DNA from 4 places in the Paenibacillus sp. Y412MC10 genome. Region 3 is predicted to be linked to each of the others. Evidence: predicted binding sites of a transcription regulator. Region 3 holds the regulator's gene; each other region holds the start of a gene.
What was found. Region 3 encodes Rex, which represses fermentation and respiration genes when NADH is low (regulators of the CRP and FNR family bind a similar motif). Its sites were predicted from a motif close to TTGTGAAATATTTCACAA; they were not measured.
Positions count from the first base shown of each region.

Region 1: adhE (bifunctional acetaldehyde-CoA/alcohol dehydrogenase) is a predicted target of Rex. The motif match lies at 1,810-1,827, and genes of this name have one in related genera.
Region 2: GYMC10_RS29615 (formate/nitrite transporter family protein) is a predicted target of Rex. The motif match lies at 1,838-1,855, and genes of this name have one in related genera.
Region 4: nirB (nitrite reductase large subunit NirB) is a predicted target of Rex. The motif match lies at 1,609-1,626, and genes of this name have one in related genera.

Region 1 is NC_013406.1:2,406,196-2,409,408, forward strand. Features, by position in the region: gene GYMC10_RS10325 (formate/nitrite transporter family protein) at 1-265, shown strand, start outside; gene GYMC10_RS10330 (hypothetical protein) at 650-808, opposite strand; gene GYMC10_RS10335 (Crp/Fnr family transcriptional regulator) at 899-1,624, opposite strand; gene adhE (bifunctional acetaldehyde-CoA/alcohol dehydrogenase) at 1,899-3,213, shown strand, end outside.
Region 2 is NC_013406.1:6,693,420-6,696,632, forward strand. Features, by position in the region: gene GYMC10_RS29610 (APC family permease) at 1-731, shown strand, start outside; gene GYMC10_RS29615 (formate/nitrite transporter family protein) at 870-1,730, opposite strand; gene GYMC10_RS29620 (MFS transporter) at 2,192-3,213, opposite strand, start outside.
Region 3 is NC_013406.1:2,574,798-2,578,010, forward strand. Features, by position in the region: gene dinG (ATP-dependent DNA helicase DinG) at 1-1,230, shown strand, start outside; gene GYMC10_RS11225 (redox-sensing transcriptional repressor Rex) at 1,296-1,961, shown strand; gene GYMC10_RS11230 (amidohydrolase) at 1,936-3,213, shown strand, end outside.
Region 4 is NC_013406.1:2,401,063-2,404,275, forward strand. Features, by position in the region: gene GYMC10_RS10300 (uracil-DNA glycosylase) at 1-195, shown strand, start outside; gene GYMC10_RS10305 (winged helix-turn-helix transcriptional regulator) at 350-670, shown strand; gene GYMC10_RS10310 (hypothetical protein) at 855-1,532, shown strand; gene nirB (nitrite reductase large subunit NirB) at 1,712-3,213, shown strand, end outside.

The sequences.
Region 1 (3,213 bases), 170 kb from region 3:
TCGGGCCAAAGGAGAAACCACGAAACTGATTTTAATATGGTGGTGCCTGTTTGCCTTCATTGCGACAGGGTATGAGCATAGCGTAGCGAACATGTCGCTTCTGACGCTGGCGACGATTTTGCCGGGACATCCCGAGACGGTATCCATCGGCGGCTGGATCAGTAACATGGTGCCGGTCACGCTGGGGAATATCATTGGCGGCGGGTTGTTTGTAGGCATGGCTTACTGGTTTATCTCTTCGGGAAAAGGGAGCAAGCAAAAGTAGGCTATGATAGGCGGTGTAACGGAGGAATTCCATCCTCCTAGTTCATTGTCAGATGAAGTCCAACCTGACGAATAAACAAAGAAACCGTTCTTGGTTAATGGTCTGTCATTCGTCCATTTGCCAAGCAACGGTTTCTTTTTTTGTATACGATACGACCATTCCAAGAAATTTGGGGACAAAGGCAATGGGAGGAACGATGCGCACACGGAACTCTCCAAGCAGAAAAAAGTGGTGGGCTTCCAGTCAGATGTAATATTCTTTTGGGAAATCCGCTTTTGGATATGTCATCGCTGAAGGGAGCAGGAGGGCGATAGCATAAATAAGCTGTCCTCCTCAGTCATTGAACTGAAAGGACAGCCGTGAGAATCTTGCCTTCCAAATCGTTTACCGATGTTCCACCAGGTCAATCGCACCAAGCACCATATGAGCCAGTCCGAAGCCTAGAATACCGGTTGCAGCAAATTTATACCTGCTGCAAAGCAGAGCGGCACCCGAAGCAGAAACCACGGTTCCAAGAACAGCAGGAATCAAACCTTCACGCATGCTGAGCACTCCCTTTGATTTGGTTTGGAAAGACAAGGTTTATTGTAAGCAGATGCCCATATATTATGCACCAAAGGGGCTTTAGGCGGATCAAATCCGGCAGATTTCGTTCGGACACAGCTCGCAGTGGCATATTTCCTGCAGCATCGGCAGATCTTTGATAACAATCATGCCGCCGGCATATTCGATGGCGTCCTTTTTGCGAAGGTCGCTCAGCATCCGGTTCACGCTTTCGCGGGTGGCCCCGATCATGTTCGAAAGATCGGTGTGGGTGATCTTTTTGTTGATGAGAATGGTGCCATCCTCTTGATGCTGCCCGTAGGTATTGCCCAGACGAATCAGCGTCGACGTTAATGCGCCGGGCTTGCCGTACATCATGAGATCGCGGAATTTGGTCTGCGTGATGCGGTGGTGTATGCCCATCCACTTCATGAAATCAATCGCGAAGTCGCAATGCTGGCAGATCAGCAGCTCCAGATCCTTGTGCTCGATGACCCCGACTACGCTGTCCTCAAGCACCTCTGCCGAAAAACTGTGGTTGTTGCTGAAGAATGGATCGGCTTGCCCGACCATGTCTCCAGGATGGTACATATATAGAATAAGCTCTTTGCCTTCATCCGTCGATTTGGTCAATTTAATTCTTCCTTGTTTAACGAAGTACAGCTTGTCGGCGAAGTCGCCTTCCCAGAACAAATGCGATCCTTCAGGGAGTACCCTTTCCTTCATGGTGACCAGCAGACGGTTGCGGTTTTGTTCCGAGAAGCACTGCGTGTTCCCTAAGTTTTCGATTTCCATTACATGGTCTACAGTTTTCATGGTGGTATCCCCTAACATCCTAAAATTTGATCTGTTTAATCTTTAAATACATTATAACGTGAAAACATTCACTTGTGGGGCGGAACAAGAGGGAAATCATGGCGAATTTTCAAACATTGTGATCTCTTTCACTTGAAAGAGGGAAAAGACAGGTATAAATCACACAGAAAAGATAAATTTTAATATTGTGAAATATTTCACATGATTTAAGAAGCGTCTGTGTTACGATCGAAGCGTAGACAGAAAGAACATGAACCATGGGAGGATGAGAGATATGGCTGTGAGCAAAGGAACAACGGTTGAAGTGAAGGGACAAACGGCAGCAGAGTACATTCAAGGTCTGATCGACAAGGCGAATCGGGCAAAAGAAAAGTTTATGAAACTCGATCAGGAGCAAGTCGACGGAATTGTGCAGGCCATGGCCATGGCCGGACTTGAGAAGCACATGCAGCTGGCGAAAATGGCGGTTGAAGAAACGGGCCGCGGCGTGTATGAAGACAAAATCATCAAAAACCTGTTTGCCACGGAGTATATCCACAACAGCATCAAGTACGACAAAACGGTAGGTATCATCGAAGACAATGCCTATGACAGCTTCCAAAAAATTGCGGAGCCGATCGGGATCATCATGGGGATCACACCGGTAACCAATCCGACCTCGACCACCATATTCAAGGCGCTGATCTCCATCAAAACAAGAAACCCGATCATCTTCGGTTTCCATCCATCCGCGCAGGCATGCAGCAGGGAGGCCGCGCTCATCCTGCGGGACGCCGCCGTGAAACAAGGCGCTCCGGCCGACTGCATCCAGTGGATCGAGGCTCCTTCCATGGATAAAACCAATACACTCATGAACCATCCTGACGTTGCCTGCATTCTGGCTACGGGCGGATCGGCGATGGTCAAAGCAGCATACAGCTGCGGCAAGCCAGCCCTCGGCGTAGGTCCCGGCAACGTGCCGTGCTTCATCGAGAAAAGCGCGGACCTCGATCAAGCGGTGAACGACTTGATTTTGTCCAAGACGTTTGATAACGGCATGATCTGCGCATCCGAACAAGCGGTCATTATCGAGGAGCCGATCTATCATAACGTGAAGAAAAAAATGATCGCCAGCGGCTGTTATTTCGTGAACAAGGAAGAGCTGGCGAAGCTGACTGCGCATGCCATGGTAGCGGATAAATGCGCCGTCAATCCTACCATCGTCGGACAGCCGGCAGCCAAGATTGCCGAGGCTTGCGGCTTTGAGGTACCGGAAAGCACCAAGATTCTGGTCGCCGAGCTGGAGGGAGTCGGTCCTGCTTATCCGTTGTCCGCCGAGAAGCTGAGCCCGGTGCTGGCCTGCTATAAAGTGAAAGATGCGGAAGAGGGCATCACGCGCGCCGAAGAGATGGTTGCTTTTGGCGGCATGGGCCACTCGTCGGTCATCCACTCGCACAATGAGGACGTCATCCTGAAATTCTCGGATCGCATGAAGACCTGCCGCATCCTGGTCAACCAGCCTTCTTCGCAAGGCGGCATCGGGGATATCTACAACACGAACCTGCCATCGCTGACGCTCGGCTGCGGTTCGTATGGCCGGAATTCCACGT
Region 2 (3,213 bases), 3.0 Mb from region 3:
AAGGCAAAACCGAGCATCTGATTCCGCTGTATGCCGTCGGCGTGTTTATCCCGTTTACCCTCTCCCAGACGGGGATGATGGTGAAATGGATTCGGGAAAAGCCTGAAGGCTGGATCGTCAAGCTGATCATTAACACCACCGGCGCATGCATCAGCTTTATCGTGACCATGATCTTCTTCTTTACGAAATTCGCCCAGGTGTGGACCGTGCTGATATTCCTGCCGCTGATCATCTGGATTTTCACCCGGATCCGCAAGCATTACGAGGCGGTAGCGGACCAGCTCCGGATTACGACTTGCGAGCCGGTTAAGCCGATTGAGGGGAATGTCATCATCCTGCCTGTGGCAGGAATCACGCATGTGGTGGAGAACTCGCTGAATTACGCCAAATCGCTGGGAGCGGGCCAAATCATCGCGGTGTACGTGCCGTTCGAGCGGGAGGAGGAAGTCGCCTTCCAGGAAAAATGGAAAAAGTGGCAGCCGGACATCCGGCTGGTGACGCTGCACTCGCCTTATCGGAGCATCATTCAGCCGCTGACGAAATTCATCGATACCGTGCAGCGCAAGGCCAGCGAATCCGACTATCAGGTTACCGTCGTCATTCCGCAGTTCATCCCCAAGAAGGGCTGGCATAATTTCCTGCACAATCAATCCAGCCTGCTCATCCGGGCACATCTCCTGTATCGGAGAGACGTGATCATCACGACGGTTCCCTACCATTTAAAAAAATAGCGGGCTTGTTCCCTGCTTGATTCATTACTGGGAACAGCCTCGCCCATCACGACAAAAAAACTGCGATCAACCGCTGCCTTTCATCAAGGACGGTTGAACGCAGCTTTTTTTGCCCAGACGCTTGCCAGGCCTCCGGCATTAGGAAACGTTCTGCGCGGAATGAACCTGTTGAGGGGAGCTAGCCGATGGCACAGGCGTCTGCTCGCCGCGCGGAGCGGCTGCGGCTTGATTCTCCTGCTTTAAATAAACGGTTCCGTATGTCGCTCCCACAAATAACGCGCCGCCAACGAAATTGCCCAGCCATACCGGAATGAAGTTCATCAGATACTCGCCCCAGCTGTAATAGCCTTCAAAAATCGCGGCCGGGATGAGAAACATGTTGGCCACCACGTGCTGAAACCCGATGGCGACAAACGCCATGGTCGGAAACCAGATCCCGAGAATTTTGCCGCTCATCTGATCCGATCCGTAGGACAGCCATACGGCGAGGGCTACGAGCCAGTTGCACCCGATGCCCGACAGGAAGGCTTGCAGGAAGCTGTCGTCCAGCTTATGCCCGGCCATATCCACCAGTTTCTCCAGGTAAACGCCGCTGCCTGTCATACCGGTCACATGTCCGAAGAAGTAAGCGACGAATAACGCTCCCAACATATTGCTGACCGTGACAAGCGCTAAATTCCGCATCATCTCCTTCGTGGAAATTCGCCGCTTGAATCTGGCCAAGGACACGGCCATCATGTTGCCCGTCAGCAGCTCCCCGCCTGCAAGCAGGACAAGAATCAATCCGACGGGGAATACCGCAGCGCCTATAAAACCGGCAATCCCTCCCCATTCTGGAGACGCTCCGGCAATCACGCGTATGTCAAGCAAAAAGCCGAGCGCAATAAATGCCCCCGCAAGGAATCCTAATATCATCACGTTTATGGCGGAGTTATGCGCTTTTTTTACCCCGTTCTCCACGGTAATCTCCGCAATGCGCTCAGGTTTATGGTAAGCCATGGTCACTCCCTCATTTCTTCCGCATCCGCCTTGTCTACCTATCCGAATGCAGCTCATGATATTCGTGTTATCGTTACCAACATTGTAACGCAGCTTCTTTGGCAAGAACGTGAATTATATCACGATTGTGTCCTAAGGGACGGACAGGTACAGATGTGATGTTCCGTATGCCTTGATCTGCTGACCACGCTGCAGCGAATAACATGGATCGGATTCGGTGTGGCCATTTAAGCGATATATGGATATAGGCACAGCACCTTGTCCATGGGTGGAGCTTCGGATCAGCTTTAGCGGGGTGACTGCCTTTCGCTTCCTTCGAGGAATCGCATATGCCGAAAAAGCGGTGCCCGGGTTTCTCCCCGGCACCGCTCTTTTGGATTGTCTTTACCAGTACGAAGCCCGTTCGCGCTTGATACCATTCTGCCAGATTCGGCTTAAATGTATAGATTTTTACTCACCCGCTAGGCTTTGGCCGCAGTCTCTACCCTGACAGGCGCCTCCGTTTCCTGCACCGGCACCTTGGCGATCGGCAGCTTCATGCTGATGAACGACGACAGCAGGAAGAGCGCGCCTGCCGTGAAATACACCACGACAATGGAGGTTACCGACATATACCAGCCCGTCAGCCCGGAGCCAATGAGCAGCATGCCGGTAAATATCGGCGTCATCACGCCGTTCAGCCGGCCAATGAATTTCTCTTCCACCTGCTGCATCATCACCGCCATCAGGACCGTCTGGGCCATGGCCATCAGCACCCCGGTGACGAAGCGCATCGAGCCGGTCAGGATCGGCCACTGGGACAGCACCTCGACAAAGGTCGAGAGTCCAAGGAAGGCCAGCCCCGCAAACAGCAAGTAGGAACCTTTCACTTTGCCTGCAATCACCGCTGCGATCACACCGCCGATCAACATGCCCAAGCCCTCAAGCGCGGTGAACCACTGGACGCTGGACATCTCCAGCTGAAGACGCTCGGTGATGACGAAGATGTCGAGCGGCTGTACGAGTCCGCTGCCCAGCGCCAACAAAACGTAGACTACCAGCAGCACCTTCAACAGCCGGCTGGAACCGATGTAGGCGAAGCCTGCCTTCATGTCCTTCACGAACGAACCGGCTGATTCCGAGTCCTTGGAAGGTTCGTCCACGGTGGAAGGCAGAAAGGCCAACACGATCGCCGAAGCGCCGAACAGAATCAGCAAGCTGATTAAAGAGGCCTGCAATCCAAATGCTTGATAAATCGTCGTGCCTACCATAGGTCCCAAAATGATAAACAGCGACATCGAGGTCTGGGATAACGCCGTGGCCGCGGGCACATGCTCATCCGGCAAACACCGCTTGATGATCTTCATGGACGATGGCTGCGAGAATTGCGATACGACGGCCGAGACCAGCGTCACCGCAAACACGGCCTGCCAATATCCCGCATACACAACAAACAAAATAAGCAGAATGGATATGAAGCTTAAAATATCCCCCCATATCATCG
Region 3 (3,213 bases):
TTGTTCGGACTGCTTCCGGAACGCGGAGACGCTTCTCCGGGAGATGCCGGCCAATTCTCGCTCCGCCTGTCCCCGCTGAAGAAGCCGAAGGATTGGGATTCGATGGCCGAACTGGAGCATCAAATTCATCTGACGCTGGGCGATGTCGTGCGCAAGGGCGATAAGCTGATCGCCGAAATGAAGGAAGATTTGGATGACTACAGCGCGGACAGCCTGTTAACCGACCTTTCGGGTCTGTTTAAGGACCTGGCCGCGCATCGCGAAGACCTGCGCTCCTTCATGGCCCTGAACGATGAGGGCACGGTATACTGGATGGAGGCGAACGGCAATTTCCGCAGCAAATCGCTGCAGTTGTATGCCGTGCCCGTCGACGTGAGCTCTCATTTGAAGGAATTGTTTTTTGACAAGAAACAAAGCGTGATTCTGACATCGGCGACCTTGTCGGTGGACAAATCGTTTCAGTTCATGATCGAGAACCTGGGTCTTCAGGAAGCGGCTGAAGCGGGGAACCTGAACACGGTTCAGCTCCCGTCCCCGTTTAATTACAGGGAACAAGCCCTTCTTGTCGTGCCGCGTGATTTTCCGAGCGTGAAGGGATCGGTCGGGGATGCACTCTTTGTGAATACGCTCGTGAAGTCTTTGGCCGATACGGCCGTCGCTACGCATGGCCGCATGCTCGTCCTGTTCACTTCGTACCGGATGCTGCGCCAGGTGCACGAGCCGCTGAAAGAAGCGCTGGCATCAAGCGACATCACGGTATTGGGACAAGGTATGGACGGGACCAGCCGTACCAAGTTAATCCGAAGATTTCAGGACAGCAGCGCTTCCGTGCTGCTGGGCACCAGCTCCTTCTGGGAAGGGGTAGACATTCCGGGTGAGGCGCTGACTTGTCTTGCCATCGTCCGGCTGCCGTTCCAGCCGCCGAATCACCCCTTGGTCGAAGCCAAGAGCGAACTGCTGCAGCAGCAGAAGAAGAATCCCTTCATGAAGCTTTCGGTTCCGCAAGCGGTCATTCGTTTCAAACAGGGGTTTGGGCGTCTGGTGCGAACAGCACAAGATAAAGGGATCGTGATCGTGTACGATACCCGGGTCATTGAATCCTATTACGGGAAGTATTTCTTATATTCCTTGCCGGGGCCGAAGATGGAGCACATGCCGACAGAGGGGATCGTTCCCCGAATTTCGGAATGGCTGCAGGAAGAGGCAAGCGCGGGAAACCAAGCGGAATAAAGTGAAACCAAGCACGATCAACAAAAAAAGATGTGGTTATTAACCTATTATTAGGGGGAGCATGCATGAAATCGGAAAAAATTTCGGAAGCCGTGGTCCGCAGATTACCTGTATACTTGCGCTATTTGAATGAGCTTCAGAAGAGGGAGGTTTCTACGGTTTCCTCCCAGGAATTGGGACAGAAGCTGGACCTCAATCCTGCTCAAATTCGTAAGGACCTGGCGTATTTCGGTGATTTTGGACGGAAAGGGATCGGATATGATGTTTCTTATCTGATCGAGAAGATTCGCCAGATTCTGAAGCTGGACCAGAAGATCAATGTCGCATTGGTCGGGGCCGGTAATCTTGGACATGCATTATCGAATTACAATGCATTCCTGAAGGATAATATGAAGATTGTGGCGATTTTCGATTCGTATTCTCCCAAAGTTGGTATGAAAATTAACAATTTGGTCGTACAGCCGATGGAAGAGCTGGAGAAGACGGTTCATGAGCACGGCATTCGAATCGGGATTATTACCGTTCCGGATTTCGAAGCGCAGAACGTAGCGAATCAGCTTATCGCCTCAGGGATCGAGGCGATTCTGAACTTTGCGCCAACCATCCTGAAAGCCCCAGCCCATATCCGGATTCATACGGCTGATTTTACAACGGATTTGCAAAGTTTGGCCTATTATTTGGATAACGGCAAGGAGGATGCAGCACATGACAACAACGAAGTGGATGGTTAAGAACGGAACGTTTGCAGTACTGGAGGAAGACCGATCCGTGCTGCGCGGATATATGGTGGTCGAGAACGACCGGATCACGTACCTGGGCGAAGAGGAGCCCGTCGTGGAAGAGGGAACAGAGATTATCGACGGAACCCATCTGTTCTTCCTGCCTGGATTGGTGAACACGCATGGACATGCCGCCATGTCGCTTCTTCGCGGCTATGGGGACGATCTGGCGCTGCAGGTATGGCTTCAGGAAAAAATGTGGCCGATGGAAGCCAAATTCACGTCAGACGACGTATATTGGGGCACATCGCTCTCCGTGCTGGAGATGATCAAGGGCGGAACCACGACGTTTGTGGATATGTATGACCATATGGATCAGGTCGCGAAGGTTGTCCAGGACTCGGGAATGCGCGGCGTCCTGACGCGCGGCGTAATCGGTTTATGCCCGCCCGAGGTACAGCAGCAGAAGCTGGATGAGGCGGTGGCATTCGCGAAGGATTGGCATGGCAAGGCTGACGGCAGAATTACGACGATGATCTCGCCGCACGCGCCTTATACCTGCCCGCCGGATTTCATCGAAAAATTCGTTCAAGCATCCCATGACTTGAACCTGCCTTTGCATACCCATATGTCCGAAACGGAAACGGAAGTGGCTCAGAATGTTAAGGACTACGGGCTTCGCCCCGTTGCCCATTTGGAGAAGCTGGGCATGTTCTCCCGTCCTACGCTCCTTGCGCATGCCGTTCATCTGACCGATGAAGAAATCGAAGTCTTGGCCAAGCATCAAGTAGCCGTATCGCATAATCCCGGAAGCAATTTGAAGCTTGCGAGCGGAGTCGCCCGCGTACCTGCGCTGCTCAAAGCCGGCATAACGGTGTCGCTCGGTACCGACGGACCTGCTAGCAACAATAACCTGGATATGTTCGAAGAGATGCGGCTGGCTGCCCTGATCCATAAAGGAGTGAGCGGGGATCCGACAGCCATTCCGGCCTCCGAAGCGCTTCGAATGGGTACGGAGTACGGAGCCAAGTCCGCTTTCCTTGAGGATATCGGTATGCTCGCGGTTGGGATGAAAGCCGATATGATCGCATTGAATACGGATCAGGCGCATTTCCTTCCGCGGACCGACTATATTTCTCACGCGATCTACTCTGCCAGCGCGAAGGATGTAGAGCATGTATGGGTTGACGGCAAGCAGGTGGTGAAGAATGGCGCGAGCCTTACTCTCGACGAGGAACGCATCCGCCGGGAAGCGCAGCGTGCA
Region 4 (3,213 bases), 170 kb from region 3:
CTGCATGGCAAGCTGATGGAGGGCCCGGTTCAGCAAGCGGCTGATCCGGAAAATCCCGGAGCAGGCTATGTGTTTTCACCGGAGACCTATAAGATATTCCCTCTGTTCCATCCAGCGGCGGTGCTGTATAATAGGAAATTATCCACTTTGATTGAGGACGATTTGGATATTTTGGCTCGGATATTAGGGGGATAAGCGCTGATTTTCTGGGAAAAAGGGGCTAGGAGGTTTTCAGCTTCTCGAAAATATGCTAAAATGAAACATACTTACAATTCGTAAGTTTTCTAGATTTCTGGGTAAGCTTATGAGTTTCTATAAACAAGGTGACTTCGTAAAGAGGTGAAGGGATATGGAAGTTACAAATGTTACGATGTGTCCCCGTTTCGAATCGGCCTTTTCTTTTCTGGGCAAACGGTGGAACGGCTTGATTATTCAAACGCTGATGAGCGGACCTAAGCGCTTTAAGGATATTTCGAATTTGATTCCGTCCATGAGCGATAAAATGCTCTCCGAGCGGATGAAGGATTTGGAATGCGAAGGCATACTGATTCGTCATGTCTATCCGGAAACTCCGGTACGTATTGAATATGAACTGACTGAAAAAGGCAAAGCACTGCGTCCGGTGATGGAGCAAATTTCATCCTGGGCAGAACAATGGATCGACAGATGAGTCATCTTAAGACTCCCGTTGACGATTAAACCCTGGCATGAGATATCCTCATTTCAGGGTTTTTTTTCTTAACCGGAATGGCTGATTTTTTGTTTCGTCCTGCAAAAATATCCGGACATGCACCAAGCTGACGCACCTTCTATATGATGTAATAATCCAGGCGGCATATCAAGGAGGCGAGCCCATGATCAAGCGAACGAATATCTCCCGGTTCCATTATGGACAAGAGGACATCTCAGAGCTTGAAAACGCTTCATTACAAGTGCTTCATATATTTGAGAAAACCAAGAGGGTGCTGAGCCAGTATGTACCGGAATCACTGTGGTCGGCCGTGTGTGGAACAAGCCCAGACGCTGTAGCATCCGTTAGCCAAGACGGCACCGCTCGGGTCGACATGTTCCAGAAATGGGTCAAGGCTCCCGGCGGATGGAAGTTCATTGGTTATGAAACCGAAACATTGAATTCGTCTTCCGAGCAGAATAAGGGACGGATGGGAAGATTCCTGCATATGATCATCTGGTCGCTCTATGAAAAAATCGTGATGCTGCATCCCTTCCTCGGCAGCGAAGCGTTCTTCGACGGGGAGGAGCTGGACGTGATCGCCCATTATTTTGTGCCAACGTATATTAGTGCAGTGCCTTTGGTGCAGCAAGGAAAAGCCTATAAGACCATTCAGGCCGGCATCGTACTGTACCAGGAGCATATCGAGGCGCCTGCCGTCATCATGCAGTCGGAAGGAGGCCTTTTGGAGGGGAACTGGATGACCGGGGTGAACCTGGATGCGGGGGGATTTGCCGGAATTCGTCCCTATTTAAAAGTGCCCGGCGGCGAACGAGCCTATATGGAAGCCGAAATCATATAGCAGGCCGTCTTTTTAGGATAACCTTGTTCCAATCGGACAGGGTTATTTGGTATTTTTATTTAAATTTTAAAGATCAATGTGAAATAAATCACAAAAATATATGCCTTTACACGATATAATTTACTTGTAAGCAGTGGAATACACGAGCACTAGATCACGTGTTGGGGAGGAATCAAACGATGTCCAATATAAAGAGAGAAAAGTTGGTTGTCATTGGCAACGGTATCGCAGGCATAAGCACGGTCGAGCAAATCATTAAATTGGGTGGGAAATTTGACATCACCGTCATTGGACAGGAGCCTCACCCGAACTACAATCGCATTATGTTGTCCTATGTGCTGGAAGGCAGCAAAACCTTGGACGACATCGTATTGAATGACTGGAAATGGTACGAGGACAATCAGATCACCCTGCATACGGGTGTGACCGTCACCGCCATCGACGGGGAGCGCAAGGTAGTGACGGCCGATAACGGATTGACGGTTCCTTATGACAAAGTGATTATAGCTACAGGTTCGAAACCTTTTATATTGCCTGTACCGGGCAGTGATAAAGAGGGAGTTATCGGATTTCGAAACATCGCCGACTGCACGCAGATGCTTCAAGCCGCCAAGGCATACAAGAAAGCGGCCGTCATCGGAGGAGGGTTGCTGGGTCTGGAAGCCGCGAAGGGATTGGTCAGCCTGGGCATGGAGGTGACGGTGGTTCATCTCATGCAGGATTTGATGGAGAGCCAGCTGGATTCCATGGCATCGGGGATGCTGCAAAGGGAGCTGGAGCGGCAGGGCATCCGGTTCTTATTAGGCAAACAAACCACGGAAATCATGGGCGATGAGAGAGTCACGGGGCTGCGGTTCAAAGATGGAGATGAGCTTGAAGCGGAACTCGTGGTCATGGCCGTGGGTATCAGAGCGAACGTTGCTGCAGCCCAAGCGAGCGGTATCGAAGTGAACCGGGGAATCGTAGTCAACGATTATCTTCAGACCTCCTGGCCGGACGTGTATGCGGTCGGCGAATGCTGCGAGCATCGGGGGGCATGCTACGGCCTGGTTGCGCCGTTGTTCGAGCAGGGACAGGTTCTTGCCAAGCATCTCTGCGGCGTGGACGGCCAGCCTTACGAGGGCAGCATCGTATCGACGAAACTGAAAATCAGCGGCGTTGATGTATTCTCCGCAGGAGAGTTCATGGAGCAGGCCGATCACTCGGTGATCGTGGCGAAGGACGATTGGCGCAAGACTTATAAGAAAATCCTGCTGCGCGACAATATCATCGTCGGCGCGATTCTGTTCGGGGATGTCAGCGATTCGGCCAGCCTTCAATCCATGATTCGAAAAAAGACGGCCATGACCGAGGAGATCTATCATTCGATCATAGGCACCGAATGTGCAAGTAAAGGAAACGGCAAGGCCTTCTCGCTGGATAAGATGCCCGACGATGAAATCGTCTGCGGCTGCAACGGCGTAACCAAAAAGGCCATTGTGGATGCCGTGACGCTTCAAAGCCTCACGACGGTGGACGAAATCAAAGCTTGCACGGGAGCGACCCGTTCTTGCGGAGGCTGCAAGCCAGTCGTGGAGCAAATCCTTCAGAGCGTACTGGGCGATGGCTTTAAGACGGCAGGCAAACAAGGCATATGTCCGTGCACCACGCTCGACCGGGACGAAATCGTCGCCGAAATCAG